DNA from 3 places in the Nocardioides yefusunii genome. Region 2 is predicted to be linked to each of the others. Evidence: predicted binding sites of a transcription regulator. Region 2 holds the regulator's gene; each other region holds the start of a gene.
The links. Region 2 encodes LexA, which represses DNA repair genes until DNA is damaged. Its sites were predicted from a motif close to TCGAACANNTGTTCGA; they were not measured.
Positions count from the first base shown of each region.

Region 1: a site for LexA is predicted at 3,442-3,457, ahead of recA (recombinase RecA). Genes of this name have one in related genera too.
Region 3: a site for LexA is predicted at 3,279-3,294, ahead of ruvC (crossover junction endodeoxyribonuclease RuvC). Genes of this name have one in related genera too.

Region 1 covers NZ_CP034929.1:1,491,149-1,496,854, forward strand. Annotated here, with positions in the region: gene EOV43_RS06740 (ATP-dependent helicase) at 1-3,089, opposite strand, end outside; gene EOV43_RS06745 (DUF3046 domain-containing protein) at 3,214-3,408, shown strand; gene recA (recombinase RecA) at 3,620-4,675, shown strand; gene EOV43_RS15690 (regulatory protein RecX) at 4,718-5,632, shown strand; gene EOV43_RS06760 (PPK2 family polyphosphate kinase) at 5,664-5,706, shown strand, end outside.
Region 2 covers NZ_CP034929.1:2,756,399-2,762,104, reverse strand. Annotated here, with positions in the region: gene secD (protein translocase subunit SecD) at 1-77, shown strand, start outside; gene EOV43_RS12615 (ATP-dependent DNA helicase) at 219-2,171, shown strand; gene lexA (transcriptional repressor LexA) at 2,242-2,958, opposite strand; gene EOV43_RS12605 (GNAT family N-acetyltransferase) at 3,064-3,855, opposite strand; gene EOV43_RS12600 (LysM peptidoglycan-binding domain-containing protein) at 4,188-4,583, shown strand; gene EOV43_RS12595 (hypothetical protein) at 4,604-4,939, opposite strand; gene nrdR (transcriptional regulator NrdR) at 5,405-5,706, shown strand, end outside.
Region 3 covers NZ_CP034929.1:1,858,294-1,863,999, forward strand. Annotated here, with positions in the region: gene EOV43_RS08455 (adenine phosphoribosyltransferase) at 1-444, opposite strand, end outside; gene yajC (preprotein translocase subunit YajC) at 447-764, opposite strand; gene ruvB (Holliday junction branch migration DNA helicase RuvB) at 826-1,899, opposite strand; gene ruvA (Holliday junction branch migration protein RuvA) at 1,974-2,573, opposite strand; gene ruvC (crossover junction endodeoxyribonuclease RuvC) at 2,627-3,220, opposite strand; gene EOV43_RS08480 (YebC/PmpR family DNA-binding transcriptional regulator) at 3,397-4,164, opposite strand; gene pdxT (pyridoxal 5'-phosphate synthase glutaminase subunit PdxT) at 4,202-4,816, opposite strand; gene EOV43_RS08490 (NADPH-dependent FMN reductase) at 4,982-5,521, shown strand; gene EOV43_RS08495 (DUF6891 domain-containing protein) at 5,598-5,706, opposite strand, start outside.

The sequences.
Region 1 (5,706 bases), 1.3 Mb from region 2:
CGGGCGTGCCGGGCCACCAGGTCGCCGACCGGATCTTCGGTGACCTCCTGGGTGAACGTCGTGGGGACCCCCATCGGCACCGGAACCCCGAGCCCGTCACGCAGACGGGTGACGTCCTCCACGGTCGTGAACACCTCGCGCCCGGCCATCCGCACAGGGAAGACCCGGCGTGAGGTCGTCAAGGCCTCGATCCACCCGGCGGTCGCGCCCGGATCGGTGCTGCGGGCAGCGATCTCATCGCCCGACAACGGCCCCAACAGACGCAGCATGTCGGCGACCCCTTCGGCGTCCTTCGCCCGACGGTCCGGCGCCAGCCACTGCAGTTCGGCCTCGACCTGGAGGAGCACGTCGGGATCGAGCAGGTCGCGCAGTTCGGCCCGGCCCAACAGTTGCGCCAACAGCGACTGGTCCAACGACAACGCAGCAGCGCGCCGTTCTGCCAACGGGGAGTCACCCTCGTAGAGGAACTGCGCCACGTAACCGAAGAGCAGGTTGCCGGCGAACGGGGACGGCGACGTCGTCGCGACCTCCACCACCTGGATCTCACGACGTTGCACCTGCTGCAGCAGCGTCACCAGCGCCGGAAGGTCGTAGACGTCCTGGAGACACTCCCGTACCGCCTCGAGCACGATCGGGAAGGACGGGTACTTGGACGCGACCTCCAACAGTTGGGCACTGCGCTGACGCTGCTGCCACAACGGAGAACGACGCCCCGGGTTGCGACGCGGCAGCAACAACGCCCGCGCGGCACACTCACGGAAGCGGCTCGCGAACAGTGCCGACCCACCCACCTCGGTGGTGACGATCTGCTCGATCTCGTCGGGCTCGAAGACCACCAGCTCCGCGTTCGGTGGCTCGTCGTCGGTGTCGGGGAGCCGGACCACGATCCCGTCGTCCGACGCCATCGCCTGCGCCTCCACCCCGTAGCGCTCCCGCAGACGCGCGTTGATCGCCAACGCCCACGGAGCGTGCACCGGAGTGCCGTAGGGGGAGTGCACGATGATCCGCCAGTCCCCGAGCTCGTCCCGGAACCGCTCGACCACCACCTGACGGTCGTTCGGCACGAGGTTGGTCGCCTCGGCCTGCTCGGTGAGGTAGCGCACCAGGTTGGAGGCTGCGTACTCGTCGAGTCCCAACGCTCGCGCGGACTCCTCCGCCTTCGCCGGGGGCATCGCAGCCAACGTCCGGTGCAGCTCACCCACCGCGGCGCCGAGCTCGGCCGGACGTCCGGGGGAGTCGCCCTTCCAGAACGGGAGCTTGCCCGGGACGCCCGGCGCCGGGGTCACCATCACCCGGTCCGGGGTGATGTCCTGGATCCGCCAACTCGTCGCGCCCAGCGCGAAGACGTCACCGACCCGGGACTCGTAGACCATCTCCTCGTCGAGCTCGCCGACCCGTCGGCCCGCACCCTCGCCGACCAGGTGAACACCGAAGAGACCCCGGTCAGGGATGGTGCCGCCACTGGTGACGGCCAGACGTTGGGCACCGGGGCGGGCCGTGATCATGTTCGTCACCCGGTCCCACACGATCCGAGGCCGCAACTCCGCGAACTCCTCGCTCGGGTACCGACCCGCGAGCAGGTCCAGGGTCGCCTCCCACGCCGAGGCCGGCAACGTCCGGTAGGGCGCCGCCCGTCGCATCAACGCGTACAGCTCGTTCGCGTCCCAGTCGTCGACGGCGCACGCCGCCACCACCTGCTGGGCCAGCACGTCGAGCGGATTCAGGGGCACCTTCAACGACTCGATTCCACCGGTACGCATCCGGTCCACCGCCACCGCCGTCTGTGCGAGATCGCCGCGGTGTTTCGGCATCAGCACACCCCGACTGGTCTCACCGACCTGGTGGCCGGCGCGGCCCACGCGCTGCAACGCCGAAGCCACACTCGGAGGCGACTCGATCTGGATGACGAGGTCGACCGCACCCATGTCGATGCCCAGCTCCAGGCTGCTGGTCGCCACCACGCACGGGAGGCGTCCCTGCTTGAGGTCGTCCTCGATCAGGGCCCGCTGCTCCTTCGACACCGAGCCGTGGTGCGCCTTGGCGATCACCACCTCGGCGGGCTCGGAGGTGCCGGCCTGCGCCATCACCTCCGCCGGCGGCCCTTGTGCTTCTCGGGTGGCCGCTGCCCCCTCGGCCCGTCGGGACGCGATCTCGTTGAGCCGCGACGTCAGCCGCTCGGCCAGCCGACGGGAGTTGGCGAAGACGATCGTCGAACGGTGCTGCTCGACCAGGTCGACGACCTGTTCCTCCACGTGCGGCCAGATCGAGGAGGCCCGTTTCGAGGCGTCCGGGTCCCAGTCCTCGCCGAACGGGTCTCCGCCGTCCTCGGGGAGTTCGCGCGGGGCCGGGGACGTCATGTCCTCCACCGGGACGACGACGGTGAGGTCCCACTCCTTGGTGGAGCTCGGCTGGACGACATCGACCGGCTGGTCGCCGCCGAGGAAGGTCGCCACCGTCTCGACCGGACGCACCGTGGCGCTGAGACCGATCCGCTGGGCGGGCCGGGGGAGCAGGTGGTCGAGGCGTTCCAGAGAGACCGCCAGGTGTGCGCCGCGCTTGCTGCCGGCCACGGCGTGCACCTCGTCCAGGATGACCGTCTCGACGCCGCGCAAGGCTTCACGGGCCTGGCTGGTCAGCATCAGGAACAGCGACTCCGGCGTCGTGATGAGGATGTCCGGCGGTGCGGTGGCCTGCTTGCGTCGTTCGTTGGGAGGGGTGTCGCCCGAGCGGATCCCGACGGTGACGTCGGGCACCTCGATGCCGAGACGTTCGGCAGTGCGGGTGATGCCCACCAGCGGCGCCCGGAGGTTGCGTTCGACGTCGACGGCGAGCGCCTTGAGCGGGGAGACGTAGAGGACCCGACAGCGGTGCGCCTTCTCGGGGCGTTCGGCCACAGGGGTGGAGAGCAGGGCGTCGAGGGAGGAGAGGAACGCACTCAGTGTCTTGCCTGACCCGGTGGGAGCCACGACGAGGGCGTGCCGGCCCCGGGCCACTGCGCTCCAGGCGCCTTCCTGAGCAGGGGTGGGCGCGGGGAAGGAGGCGCGGAACCACTCGCGAGTGGGGGCGTGAAAATCGTCCAGTGCCGACACGTCGCCATCCTTGCACCCGGTACCGACACCGTGGGCGGGACTCGTGTTGCTGTTCGGCCTCACCCCCGTGGTTGGCTGTTCCGGCCGGACGTCGGGTCCGCGCGGGACCGATCACGGAGGGCAGATGAGGCACACGGAGTTCTGGGTCCGGATGGACGAGGCCCTGGGGCAGGCCTCCGCAGGCGCCTGGGCCGAGATGTTCGTCATGGCCGAACTCGGCTCGCGCACGGCGAAGGAAGCGCTCGACGCGGGCATCCCGCCCAAGCAGGTCTGGGCTGCGGTGCACACCGCTCTGGGGCTGCCGGACAGGCTCCGCTGAGCACAGGAATTCGTTCGATCCGAATTCGCTCCGTCGAACAGGTGTTCGGGTAGGGTGCTGTCCACAGGTACGACGCGGGCGGGACGTTCTCCACAGTCGTGGCACTTCTGATCAGGAAGTTGTCGGTGGTCCGCTCTAGCGTCGCAGATGTACCTGACGACGACCTACGACGAGATCGGAGCTGCACATGGCAGCCAAGAAGTCCGCACCGGTGAACTACGGCGGCGACCGAACCAAGGCGCTCGACGCAGCGCTGGCCAACATCGAGAAGTCCTTCGGCAAGGGCTCCGTGATGCGACTGGGTGACGAGACCCGCGCTCCGCTCGAGGTCATCCCCACCGGCGCCATCTCCCTCGACATCGCCCTCGGCCTCGGCGGTCTGCCGCGTGGTCGCGTCGTCGAGATCTACGGTCCTGAATCGTCCGGTAAGACCACCGTCGCCCTGCACGCCGTGGCCAACGCCCAGCGCGCCGGCGGCATCGTCGCCTTCATCGACGCCGAGCACGCTCTCGACCCGGAGTACGCCAAGAACCTCGGCGTCGACACCGACGCTCTCCTCGTCTCCCAGCCCGACTCCGGTGAGCAGGCGCTCGAGATCGCGGACATGCTGATCCGCTCCGGTGCCCTCGACCTCATCGTCGTCGACTCCGTCGCAGCGCTCGTGCCCCGTGCCGAGATCGAGGGCGAGATGGGTGACAGCCACGTCGGCCTGCAGGCGCGCCTCATGAGCCAGGCGCTCCGCAAGATGACCGGTGCCCTCAACAACTCCAACACCACCGCCATCTTCATCAACCAGCTGCGCGAGAAGATCGGCGTCATGTTCGGTTCGCCGGAGACCACCACCGGTGGTCGTGCGCTGAAGTTCTACTCCTCGGTCCGCCTCGACGTGCGTCGTATCGAGACCCTCAAGGACGGCACCGACGCCGTGGGCAACCGCACCCGCGTCAAGGTCGTCAAGAACAAGGTCGCCCCGCCGTTCAAGCAGGCTGAGTTCGACATCATGTACGGCAAGGGCATCTCCCGCGAGGGTGGCCTGATCGACGTCGGCGTCGACGCGGGCATCGTCCGCAAGGCCGGCGCCTGGTACACCTACGAAGGCGACCAGCTCGGTCAGGGCAAGGAGAACTCGCGCAAGTTCCTCAAGGACAACCCCGACCTCGCCAACGAGATCGAGAAGAAGATCCTCGAGAAGCTCGGTGTCGGTCCGCAGGTCGACGCTCCGGCTGAGGATTTCTCCGAGGAGCCGATCGGCGTCGACGACTTCTGAGTCGAGGCCTGATCTCTCCTGTTGACCACTCCCGCGTGACGCATGGGTGACCCGAAGCGTGCCGGCGGCGCCGAGCCAGACCCCTGGCTCGGCGACGTCGGCTTCGGCGTCTCCGCATGGCTCGACGGGGCAGGTGTCTCCCGTGACGACCTGATTCCCACCGAACCGCCGGAGTGGGCCGGCCCACTGCCCGACACCCCGTTCGTTCCCGACGTCGACCCCGCCGAGACCCCGCGTCAGACGTGGGGTCGGGGTGCCGAGCGCCGCTCCGAGTGGGCTCCCGGACGGGGCGGTCGCAGCGAGGGATTCGGCAGCCGCAAGGCCGCAAGCCGCGCCGGTGGTGCCGCGAAGAAGGCAGCCAAGCGCCCCTCGCGCTACGAGGAGGACGGCAACCTCAAACCCCGCAAGGAGCGCAAGCCCAAGCTCTCCCCGGAAGAGGCAGTGGCGGCGATGACGCCGCTCGAGCTCGAGGAGTACGCGCGCAAGATCATCCTCGACCAGCTCACCGGGCAGGCCCGCAGCCGCAAGGAACTCAACGACAAGCTGGCCAAGAAGTTCGTCCCCGAAGAGCTCGTCACACGGCTCCTGGACCGCTTCGAAGAGGTCGGTCTGATCGACGACGAGGCGTACGCCCGGATGTGGATCGCCAGCCGCCAGCCCGGCAAGGGACTCGCCGGACGTGCCCTGGCCCAGGAACTGCGCCGCAAGGGGATCGACGACGAGGTGGTCAAGGAGGCCGTCGCCGAGATCGATCCCGAGGACGAACGCGACGCCGCCGAACGACTCGTCGCCAAGAAGATGCGCTCCGTGGGTGGGCTCGACCGACAGGTCGCGACCCGACGGCTCGTCGGGATGCTGGCCCGCAAGGGGTACAACTCCGGCCTCGCGTTCAGCGTCGTGCGTGAAGCTCTCGACGCCCACGCGGCCGAGACCGAAGAGGAACCTGACTGGGGCTGACGGCGTGCTCGTGCGCCGTCATGATGGGGCGATGAACTCCTCTCCGGACGTGGGGCTGGGCCCCGTCGATCTTG
Region 2 (5,706 bases):
AGAAGTCGCCGCTGTCGAAGACGCTGGAGATCGACGAGATCGCGATCCAGCGCGACGAGTCCGGCGCGGTCGTCTGAGACGCCCACCTGAGCTCTCGCGGCTCTCCGCACCACGTCCTGCGCGGGCGGTCCCTCTCCGGGGCCGCCCGTGCGGCGTTCCCGGGTTCTTCCGATGTCGGTGCCCCTGACTAGAGTGCCGGGGTGCCTGAGACGTCGTCCGTGAGTGAGCTCCTCTCCGAAGCCGTCGAGGCGCTCGGAGGTTCGACCCGCGACGGCCAGGTCCAGATGGCCGAGGCCGTGGGCCGGGCGATGGCCGACCAGGAGCACCTGGTGGTGCAGGCCGGCACCGGTACCGGAAAGTCGCTGGCCTACTTGGTCCCGAGCCTGCTGCACGAGGAGCGTGTGGTCGTGGCGACCGCGACGCTCGCGCTGCAGCACCAACTGGTCGAACGCGACATTCCGCGTCTGGTGGAGGCGGTCAAAGACAAGGGTCTCGACACCTCCTACGCCGTGCTCAAGGGCCGTTCCAACTACGCGTGCCTGCACCGCGTCCGCGAGGGTGTCCCCGACGACCAGGGGATGCTGATCGACGTCCCGCAGGGCTCGATGGGCGCGGAGGTCCTCGAGCTGCGTGCGTGGGTCGAGGAGCAGGCCGAGTCGATGGGCCCCGGCGACCGCGACCACGCGCCGCGTCACACCGACCGGGTGTGGCGTCAGGTCAGCGTCAACCACCGCGAGTGCCTGGGGGCCACCAAGTGCACCTTCGCCGAGGAGTGCTTCGCCGAGCGGGCCAAGAAGAAGGCCGCGGAGTCGCACCTCGTCATCACCAACCACTCCCTCCTCGCGATCGACGCGATCGAGGGCGTCCCGATGATCCCCGACTACGACACCGTCGTCATCGACGAGGCCCACGAGCTGGTCGCGCGGGTGACGCAGGCTGCCACCGACGAACTCACCGTGGGTGACGTCGAGCGAGCGGCGCGTCGTGCTCAGAAGCACGTCCCGGACCGGGGCAAGAACTCCGGAGCTGCCGACGACCTCGCCGACGCCGCCTCCGGACTGGCCGACGCGCTGGCCGCGACCATGCCGGGCCGGGTCGAGGAGATGGGGGAGCAACTCCATGACGCCCTGGAGATGGTGCGTGACGCTGCCCGCGCCCTGATCTCCGCCTTCGGCAAGGACGAGGGCGACGCCGACGCCGGCAAGGTCCAGGCCAAGGGCATGGCGCAGGACGTGTTCGCGACCGCCGAACGTCTGGCCAACAGCTCCGACGCCGACGTCATCTGGGTCTCCGAGGCCCGCGAACGCATCCCGGCGAGGATCGCAGTGGCTCCGCTGCAGGTGTGGGCCCAGATGCGTGAGGGGCTGCTGACGGAGAAGTCGGTGGTCTTCGCCTCCGCCACGCTCAAGCTCGGCGGCGACTTCAACTCCGTGGCGGGCTCGCTGGGCCTGCGTCCCACCGAATGCGTGGACGCCCCCGGCGAGCTGGGGGAGGGGGCGCTCCCGTGGCGCGGCCTCGACGTCGGTTCGCCGTTCGACTACGGCAAGCAGGGCATCCTCTACGTCGCCAAGCACCTCCCGCAGCCCGGCCGTGACGGTCTGGCGGAGAAGCACCTCGACGAGATCTGTGAACTGATCGACGCCGCTGAGGGACGCACCCTCGGGCTCTTCTCCTCCCGTCGGGCCGCGGACCAGGCCGCCGAGGCGGTTCGCAAGCGTCTGCCGCACCTGACGACGTTGGCCCAGGGCGAGGCCCAGTTGCCCGAACTGACCAAGCAGTTCGTCGAGGACCCGCACACCAACCTGTTCGGCACGCTGTCGCTGTGGCAGGGCATCGACGTCCCGGGCGACTCGCTCTCGTTGGTCATCATCGACCGGATCCCGTTCCCGCGTCCCGACGACCCGCTGATGTCGGCGCGTCAACGGGCGGCCGACAAGGCCGGCGGCAACGGTTTCATGCAGGTGGCCGCGACGCATGCGGCGCTGCTGCTCGCCCAGGGCGTGGGCCGTCTGATCCGCACCACCAGCGACCGTGGTGTGGTGGCGATCCTCGACCCGCGGATCGCCACGGCTCGCTACGGCAGTTTCCTGAAGGCGTCGTTGCCGCCGATGTGGCCCACCAACGACCCGCGCATCGTGCGTCAGGCGTTGGGGCGTCTTGCCCAGGGCTGATCCGTGCCGTGTTTCTGAATGCAGAAGGGCCCCGCCGTGAGGCGGGGCCCTTCTCATGTTCGTGGGTGGGTCAGATGCTGCGCAGTACTGCGGTGACCTTGCCGAGGATCGTGGCGTGGGTACCGTCGATCGGCTCGTAGGCATCGTTGTGCGGCATCAGCCAGACGTGTCCGTCTCGACGCTGGAACGTCTTGACGGTGGCCTCGCCGTCGATCATCGCGGCCACGATGTCGCCGTTGTCGGCGTCGGGCTGACGACGAACCACGACGTAGTCGCCGTGGCAGATGGCGGCGTCGATCATCGAGTCTCCGGAGACCTCGAGCATGTAGAGCTCGCCCTCGCCGACCAGCTGCCTCGGCAGTGGGAAGACGTCCTCGACGCGCTGCTCGGCCAGTATCGGTCCGCCTGCCGCGATGCGACCCACGACCGGGACGTTCACCGCTGCGGGCTGTGCGTTGCCGAGGTCGGTGGGGTCGAAGGTCTCGTCGTCAGTGCGCGCGGCCGTCAGCGTCTCGGGCAGAACCACCTGCAGTGCGCGCGGCCGGTTGGGGTCGCGACGCAGGTAGCCCTTCTCCTCGAGGGTGCGGAGCTGGTGCGAGACGCTGCTCGAGCTGGTCAGGCCCACGGCCTTGCCTATCTCGCGCATGCTCGGCGGGTAGCCGGCCTCTTCGATGGCGGCCTGGATGGTGGTGAGCACCAGGTGCTGGCGCGGCGTGAGGTCGCTGGGGACCGACCCTCCGCTCCGCAGCGCGACAACATTGTTGTCGCTGGACTGCGACTTGGGCATCGGATCCTCCTGAGCCTGGCGTGGACGTTGGTCCAACGCTAGTGGCTCAGGGCACTCGTTTTCAAACAGGTGTTCGAATTGGACACCGCGGCGCGCGCCCGCGGATCAGCGGTGCGGCTTCCAGACCCACGTGACCACGTCGAACTGGGTGCGGAACCCCAACTCCAGGTAGGTCGCGTAGGTGGCGTGGTTCGCGACGATCGTTGCGGTGTTCGAGCCGGTGCTCGCGGCGCGGTTCATCATCGTCGCGGCCAGGGCACGTTCGAGGCCGCGGCCTCGGGCAGGCGGGAGCACGGTGATGTTGGCGAGCATGACGCTGTCGCCGCGGGCGTGCATCGTGCCGGCGCCGAGCGTCATCCCGTTGAGGAGGCTGCGCGCCAGGAAGTAGTGGTTCGTCTCGGGGTCGAGCGTCTCGAGGATGTCGAGGTGCTCGTCGGCGAGGTCCTCGGCGTGTCCGAAGTTGTTGAAGATCGCGGTGGTGACGGGTGCGACCTGGTCGGGCCAGACGATGTCGATGAAGACGTCGTGCGGGGTGCAGGGGTCGACCGGGTTGCGCAGGCTGGCGTGCATGGCGGGGTACTCGTGGGCGCGGAGTCCGGCCTGGGCGAGGGTCGACTCCAGAGTGGGGGTGGTGGTCGAGGGGGTGGTGATCCACTGGAAGGGGTGCCCGCGCTCGACGAAGGGGGCGATGAGTTCGGTGACGCGCTCGGCTGCCTGTGCATCGGGGATGTGCGCGTCTGCGATGACGTTGACCGCGACGAGGGGCAGAGGTGCCCAGAAGGCCGTGGCGTCAGGGGCGTCGAGCCGCTGCAGGACGGCAGAGCGCGACAACCTCCGCTGGAGGGTCGAGAAGTCTCCCTCGACGGTGTCCTGTGGGGTCGTCAGCACGTGGCGCATGTGGCACACGTTAGGCAGGGGGCGGGGCACCTGCATCCCGGAAAGTGGTGACGTTCCTGCTGGTGGAACAGGTGGGGGTGCGTGGGCGACGCCATGGCGTCCGGGACGACTCCAATCGAACATTTGCTCGAACAAATGCTTGATCCGTTCGAACAGGTGTTCTATCGTCGGCATCGCGCTCGATTCGAACACCTGATCGAACGCTTCGGCGTGGTGGGCTCCGAGTTGGGGATCCAAAGATGTCGGAGCGGGCAACTAGACAACGGAGTGAGCGTCCGGCGCACGGCCGGATCGACCAGTGAAGAACTGGCCGCCACTTCCAGGAGGTCCCCATGAGCAGTGTCGTCATCGAGTTCCCCGGCGCTCCGGCCGCCTCGTCGCGTGTGCGTGCTCAGGGTGGCGTGGTTGATCCGGCTCGGCCTGCGCCCCGCGGTGGCGTCCGTCTGACGCGACGGGGGCGCGTGGTCGTGGTGGTCGCAGGGCTCCTGATCGCGTTCTTGGCCGGCGTGGTGCTGGGGAGCGTGTCCGAGGCTGCCGACAAGGCGGGTGAGGATGTGGCCTCGCGCATCGTCGTGGTCGACGAGGGTGACACATTGTGGGGCATTGCTGCGGAGATCGCCGACGACGGCGAGGTGCGCTCGGTGATGCGTGAGATCGAGCGGATGAACGCCCTCGACACTGCGGTGGTCCAGCTCGGCCAGCGCCTCCGGGTGCCGGCTGAGGTCTGAGGCCTCGGGGTCCCTGGGGGTCAGCGCGCGGCGCGCCGCCCGCCCGTGGGCCGTGGCGGCACGGGCTTTCCGTCAGGGTCGCTCTGGGTCAGGCCCAGGGTGCTGAGGAGTCGGAGGGTCAGCATGAGGCCGACGAACAGGCTGGCGGCGGCGCCGACGGCAGCCAGGGCCAGGAGGACCCAGGCGAGTGAGTTGCCGTTCTTGGCGGTGCTCCCGAAGTCCACGGCCGACAGGACGAGATACCCCCACGCAATGACGCAGGCAGTCACGCCACCGATGTGGAGGAGCGTCGAGGCGTGGGGTTTGGGGGTCGAGGAAGCAGCCCGACGGGATCCTGCACGCTTGCCTGTTGCCACGGGGTCATTGTGGCAGGGGAGTGGTTCGCGAGTGGGGTCTTCGGGCGTGCTCGTCGCGTCACATCGGCGTGGTCCAGACGGACTCCCGAGGTTGTTCGAGAGTTGTCGTGGCGGGCGTGACCTGCGTCTTTGCTGAAGCATCTTGAAGGGTGGACGTGGGCGCTTTTTCTGGTTCCCTGAGTCCGGTGGATCGGCTTGCCAAGTATTGGGGAAGGCGCGTACGGTTGCCACAAGATCTAGTAGTCACAGCGGTGCGGTCATCCACATCTAGTGACATGATGGTCTGGCGATGATGCACAGAAAGCCCGTGTTCATCCACAGAAAAGGCGCTTCTGTCCACAGGTGCCCGTTCCCAGAGGGGGGATGCGGGAGGCATGTCTGAGGACGGCGTCGCGGTGGCTCTGTCACTGAAGAAACGAACCAGCAACACCGACGTCGTCGTCGGGAGACCAGGAGGGGTGAGCCGTGCACTGTCCGCACTGCCGACACAGTGACACCCGGGTCCTCGATTCCCGCGTCTCCGAGGACGGCGGTCAGATCCGCCGTCGTCGCACCTGCACCCAGTGCGAGAAGCGATTCAGCACTGTCGAGCTCATGCAGCTCAACGTGCTCAAGCGCTCCGGCGCCACCGAGCCGTTCAACCGGGACAAGGCCGTCCAGGGCGTCCGCAAGGCCTGCAAGGGCCGCCCGGTCACCGAGGACCAGCTCGCGTGCCTCGGCCAGGAGGTCGAGGTCGCGCTGCGCGCCAAGGGTTCGGTCGAGATCGA
Region 3 (5,706 bases), 900 kb from region 2:
GGACTCGATCAGACGACGGGTCGCTGCGAGGGTGCCCCCGGTGGCGAGGACATCGTCGACCATGAGGACCTTGTCCTCGGGGCCCACGGCGTCGACGTGCATCTGCAGGGTGTCGGTGCCGTACTCCAGGGCGTAGTCCTCGGAGTGGCACTCGCGCGGGAGCTTGCCCGGCTTGCGGACCGGGACGAAGCCGACGCCGAGGGCCATCGCGACCGGGACGGCGAACAGGAAGCCGCGGGCCTCGGTGCCGACCACCTTGGTGACAACGGTGTTGCCCTCGGCGTCCCGGCCGGCGTCGGCCAGGGCTTCGACGACGGCAGAGAAACCGGCGTGGTCGGCGAGGAGCGGGGTGATGTCCTTGAACACGACGCCGGGCTGGGGGTAGTCCGGGACGTCGGCGATCAGCGAGGCCATGGCCTCACGGGCTGCTGCGAGGGTGCTCATGCTCAGGCGTCCTCGCCCTTGTCGAGGTCGATGCCCGTGGTCTCGGCGGACTCGGTGGTCGCGGAGGTCTGCTCCTCGCGCACGACCTCGGCGATCGCGGCACGCACGACCTCGATCTCGGTACCGGCGGCGATGGACAGGACAGCGCGTCCGTCGACCAGCTCGACGACGGTGCCGAAGATGCCGGAGGTCAGCATGACCTTGTCACCCACCTGCAGGGAGGCCTGCATGGCCTGCGCAGCCTTGGCGCGCTTCTGGGCGGGGCGCACCATCAGCAGCCACATCAGAATGAAGACGAACAGGAGAGGAAGGAGTTCCACGACGGCCTTTCAGGCGGGGGTCAGATCGCCCTCGATCCTACGGGGAAGGCCCCCGGCGACCTCAGTCCTCGAAGAGTTCCTGCTGCCCTGTCCCCGACGTCGACGAACGGCCTCCCGCCGGGTCGATCCTGGGCGGAGTGAGCCCCAGGTGTTCCCACGCCGCCGGGGTCGCGACCCGGCCGCGGGGCGTCCGGACGAGGAAACCGTTACGCACGAGGAAGGGTTCTGCGACCTCCTCGACGGTCTCGCGCTCTTCCCCGACGGCCACCGCGAGGGTGGCGATGCCCACCGGGCCACCGGCGAAACGCAGACAGAGAGCCTCGATCACCGACCGGTCGAGCCGGTCGAGTCCGAGGTCGTCGACCTCGTAGAGGTCGAGGGCCGCTGCGGCCACCTCGTCGGTGAGGACACCGTCGGCACGGACCTGGGCGTAGTCACGCACCCGGCGCAGGAGACGGTTGGCGATGCGTGGGGTGCCGCGCGAACGCGACGCGATCCGTCCCGCTCCCCCGTCGGTGATCTCGACGCCGAGGAGACCCGCCGAGCGACGCACGATCAGGTCCAGGTCGGCCGGCTCGTAGAAGTCCAGGTGCGCAGTGAAGCCGAAGCGGTCACGCAGCGGACCGGGCAGCAGACCTGCACGCGTGGTGGCACCCACCAGCGTGAACGGCGGGATGTCGAGCGGGATCGCGGTGGCACCGGGGCCCTTGCCCACCACGACGTCGACCCGGAAGTCCTCCATCGCCATGTAGAGCATCTCCTCGGCCGGGCGCGACATCCGGTGGATCTCGTCGACGAAGACGACGTCGCCCTCGTTGATGCCGCTGAGGATCGAGGCGAGGTCACCGGCATGGGTGATCGCCGGCCCCGAGGTGACACGCAGGGGTGCGGACATCTCGTTGGCGATGATCATGGCCAGGGTCGTCTTGCCGAGTCCGGGAGGACCCGAGAGCAGCACGTGATCAGGGGCGCGGCCGCGCTGGCGGGCTGCTTCGAGGACGAGCCCGAGCTGGTCGCGAACGCGGTGCTGCCCCACGACCTCGTCCAGGCTCTTGGGGCGCAGTGCGGCGTCGACGACGCGGTCGTCACCGTCAGCGTCGGCCTGGGTGAGGGCGCGCAGGTGCTCCTCCTCCATCGCCGACAGCTCGACGGGGCCCTCGTCGAAGTCGTCGGAGAAGTCGTCGCCGTCGAAGCGGCGGTCGAAGGCCATCAGCCGCGGCTCAGGTGCTGGAGCGCCGCACGCAGTGCCACGCCGACGTCGGGGTTGTCGCCCAGGGTCGCAGCAACGCCGTCGGCGGCCTTCTCGGCGTCCTTGGCCGAGTAGCCCAGCCCGACGAGACCCTCGACGACCTGCTCGCGCCAGGTCACGACGGTGACCGTCGGGCCGCCGGAGGTGACGGTGCCGTGCGGGTGGCCGATCCGGTCCTTGAGTTCGATCACGATCTTGGCTGCGCCCTTGGCGCCGATGCCGGGGACCTTGGTGAGCGCCTTGGCGTCGTCGGCGTGGATGGCCTGGCGCAGCGCGTCCGGGCTCATCACCGCGAGCACGGCCTGGGCCAGCTTGGGGCCGACGCCGGAGGCGGTCTGCAGGACCTGGAAGCAGCTCTTCTCGTCGGCGTCACGGAAGCCGAAGAGGGTCATGGAGTCCTCACGGACCACGAAGCTGGTCGCCAGCAGCGCCTCCTCACCGACCCGCAGACCGGCCAGGGTGTCGGGGGTGCAGAGGACCTCGTAGCCGAGGCCGCCCACCTCCAGCACGGCGGAGGAGAGGGTGACGGAGTGGACGGTGCCACGCACGTGGGCGATCACGGGATGAGCTCCTCAGGAGGGGGGCAGCAGGGTGGACAGGGGACGGAACGTGTTCAGGGGCGCTTGCGCGTGGCCGACTTGCCGGCCGCCTTGCTCGCCGCCAGGGCCTCGGCCCAGCGCTGCGCGGCAGCAGTCGGGGCAGCGGCCCCGCGGGCGGTGTCCACCCGGGTCTGGCCTCCGCCACGCCAGAGGTGCGTGATCGCGATCGCCAGGGCGTCAGCGGCGTCGGCTGGCTTGGGCGGGGCGTCGAGCCGCAGGATCCTCGTCACCATGCCGGTGACCTGGTCCTTGTCGGCGCGGCCGTTGCCGGACACCGCGGCCTTGACCTCACTGGGCGTGTGTTGGGCGACCGGGATGCCACGTCGAGCTCCGCAGACCATGGCGATGCCGGCGGCCTGGACGGTGCCCATGATGGTGCTGACGTCCGACCTTGCGAAGATCCGTTCGATCGCAACCGCGTCGGGGGCGTACTCGTCGAGCCAGGCGTCGATGCCCTTCTCGATCGTCACCAGACGTCGCGGGACGTCGAGGTCGGAACTGGTCCGGATGACGCCGACGTCGACCAGCGACAGCGGACGTCCGGGGTCTCCCTCGACGACGCCCACACCGCAGCGGGTCAGACCGGGGTCGATGCCGAGCACTCGCACGGGACACCGTCCTTCCAGTCGACCGGGTGTGGCGCTTCTACGGCCCACCGGGCCGCGTCCGAACACATGTTCGCATGGCAACGGTAGTCCATTCCAGCCTGCCGCAGCCGCCAACACGCACGAGGGCCCGCAGCGCTCCCACGGAACGCAGCGGGCCCTCGGGGCTCGAACTCAGGTCACTCGGCGTCGAGCTCGGCCATGACCTCGTCGGAGACGTCGACGTTGGCGAAGACGTTCTGGACGTCGTCGAGGTCCTCGATCGCGTCGATCAGCTTGAAGACCTTGGCCGCAGCCTCGGCGTCGACCGGGATCTCCATGCTGGGGACGAACTCGACCTCGGCGGACTCGTAGTCGATACCGGCCTCCTGCAGCGCGGAGCGGACCGCGACCACGTCGTTGGGCTCGGAGATGATGGTGAGGTTCTCACCGGCGTCCTTGACCTCGTCGGCACCTGCGTCGAGGGTCGCCTCGAGGACGTCGTCCTCGGAGACCGACTTGCCGTCCTGGTTCTTGGCCACGACGACCACACCGCGACGCTCGTAGAGACGCGAGACCGAACCGGGGTCGGCCATGGTTCCGCCGTTGCGGGTGACCGCGGTGCGGGTCTCCATCGCGGCACGGTTCTTGTTGTCAGTGAGGCACTCGACCAGGATGCCGACGCCGCCGGCACCGTAGACCTCGTACATGATCGACTCGTAGTTGACGCTGCCGCCGTCGAGACCGCCACCGCGCTTGACCGCGGCGTCGATGTTCTTGTTGGGGACCGACTGCTTCTTCGCCTTCTGGATGGCGTCGACGAGGGTCGGGTTGCCGGACGGGTCAGGTCCACCCATCTTCGCCGCGATCTCGATGCCCTTGATGAGCTTGGCGAAGAGCTTGCCGCGCTTGGCGTCGATCGCGGCCTTCTTGTGCTTCGTGGTTGCCCACTTGGAGTGCCCTGACATGGGTCCCTCTTCCGTCTCGTCCGTTCCGGCGTCACTGTCAGGCAGCGCGCACCAGATCAAGAAACGACCGGTGCAGGCGCAGGTCTCCGCCGACCTCCGGATGGAAGGAGGTGGCCATGAGCACTCCCTGACGAACGGCGACGATCCTACCGCCCTCCTCCCCCGCATGCGCAGCGTCGCCCTCGAGGACCGCGAGCACCTCGACCTCGGACCCGACGTCGACCACCCACGGAGCCCTGATGAAGACCCCCCGGACGGGTGAGTCGAGACCCGCGACCCGCAGATCGGTCTCGAAGGAGTCGGACTGACGACCGAAACCGTTGCGTCGCACGGTCACGTCCAGCCCGCCGATGCCCTCCTGGCCCTCCTTGGCGTCCACGAGGCGATCAGCCAGGAGCACCATGCCGGCACAGGTTCCGAAGATCGGCAGCCCGGAGGCCACAGCAACACGCAGCGGGTCGAGAAGTCCGAAGGTGCGCGCGAGGTGCGAGATCGCGGTCGACTCACCACCCGGCAGCACCAGACCGTCGAGACCTTCGAGCTCGTGCGGACGACGCACACGGCGCACTGCGCACCCCAGGGCCTCGAGTGCGGCGACGTGCTCGCGCACGTCACCCTGGAGGGAGAGGACACCTACCTGAACACTGTTCACGTGGACACGCTAGTCGCCGACGTCAGGGAAGTTCGAGGCTCCCGCTCAACGCTTGGGTGACTCACCTCACAGAACTTTCCCGTGCCTACGGGAATGCGGGACCCATCGCCGGCGTTAGAAGGTTGATTCATCAACCATCTCGTACCCCTCCTGAGGAGCACCACCGTGACCGTGAAGATCGGCTACATCATCGGATCCCTTTCCTCCACCTCGATGAACCGCGCTGCGTTCGAGGCCGTGAAGAAGAACGCCCCCGCTGGCGTCGAGTTCTCCGAGATCGCCATCTCCGAGCTCCCGTTCTACTCCCAGGACGCCGAGGTCGAGTTCCCGGCCGTCGCACAGGGCTTCAAGGACGCCATCGAGGCCTCCGACGCTCTCGTCGTCGTCACCCCGACCTTCAACAACTCCCTCCCGGGTGCCCTGAAGAACGCTCTCGACTGGTCCTCGCGCCCGTGGGGCAACAACTCCTTCGCCGGCAAGCCCGTCGCCGTCGCCTCGGCCTCCCCCTCCGGCCACGCCGGTGCCCCGGCCGCCAACCACGTCGCCGACGTCCTCGGCTTCGGTGAGGCCAAGGTCCTCGAGACCCAGTTCAACCTGACCGTCAGCGAGTCCACCTTCACCGCCGAGGGCGACTTCGCCGAGGACGAGACCAAGGCCCGCGCCGCCGAGTTCGTCGCCGCGATCGCCGCCAACGCGCAGGTCTGATCGACCCCTGAAACACCACCGAAGGGCCCCGCACAGCGGGGCCCTTCGGTGATTTCGATGCAGCGTCGAGTCGGACTCAGGGCCGACGCTGCCAGGAGCAGGCGACGTCCACCGCTCCCGGCCGCACGACACCCTGCAGGCCATGGCGCTCCAGACAGCCGAGCACGGCGGCCGCCAGCTGGTCA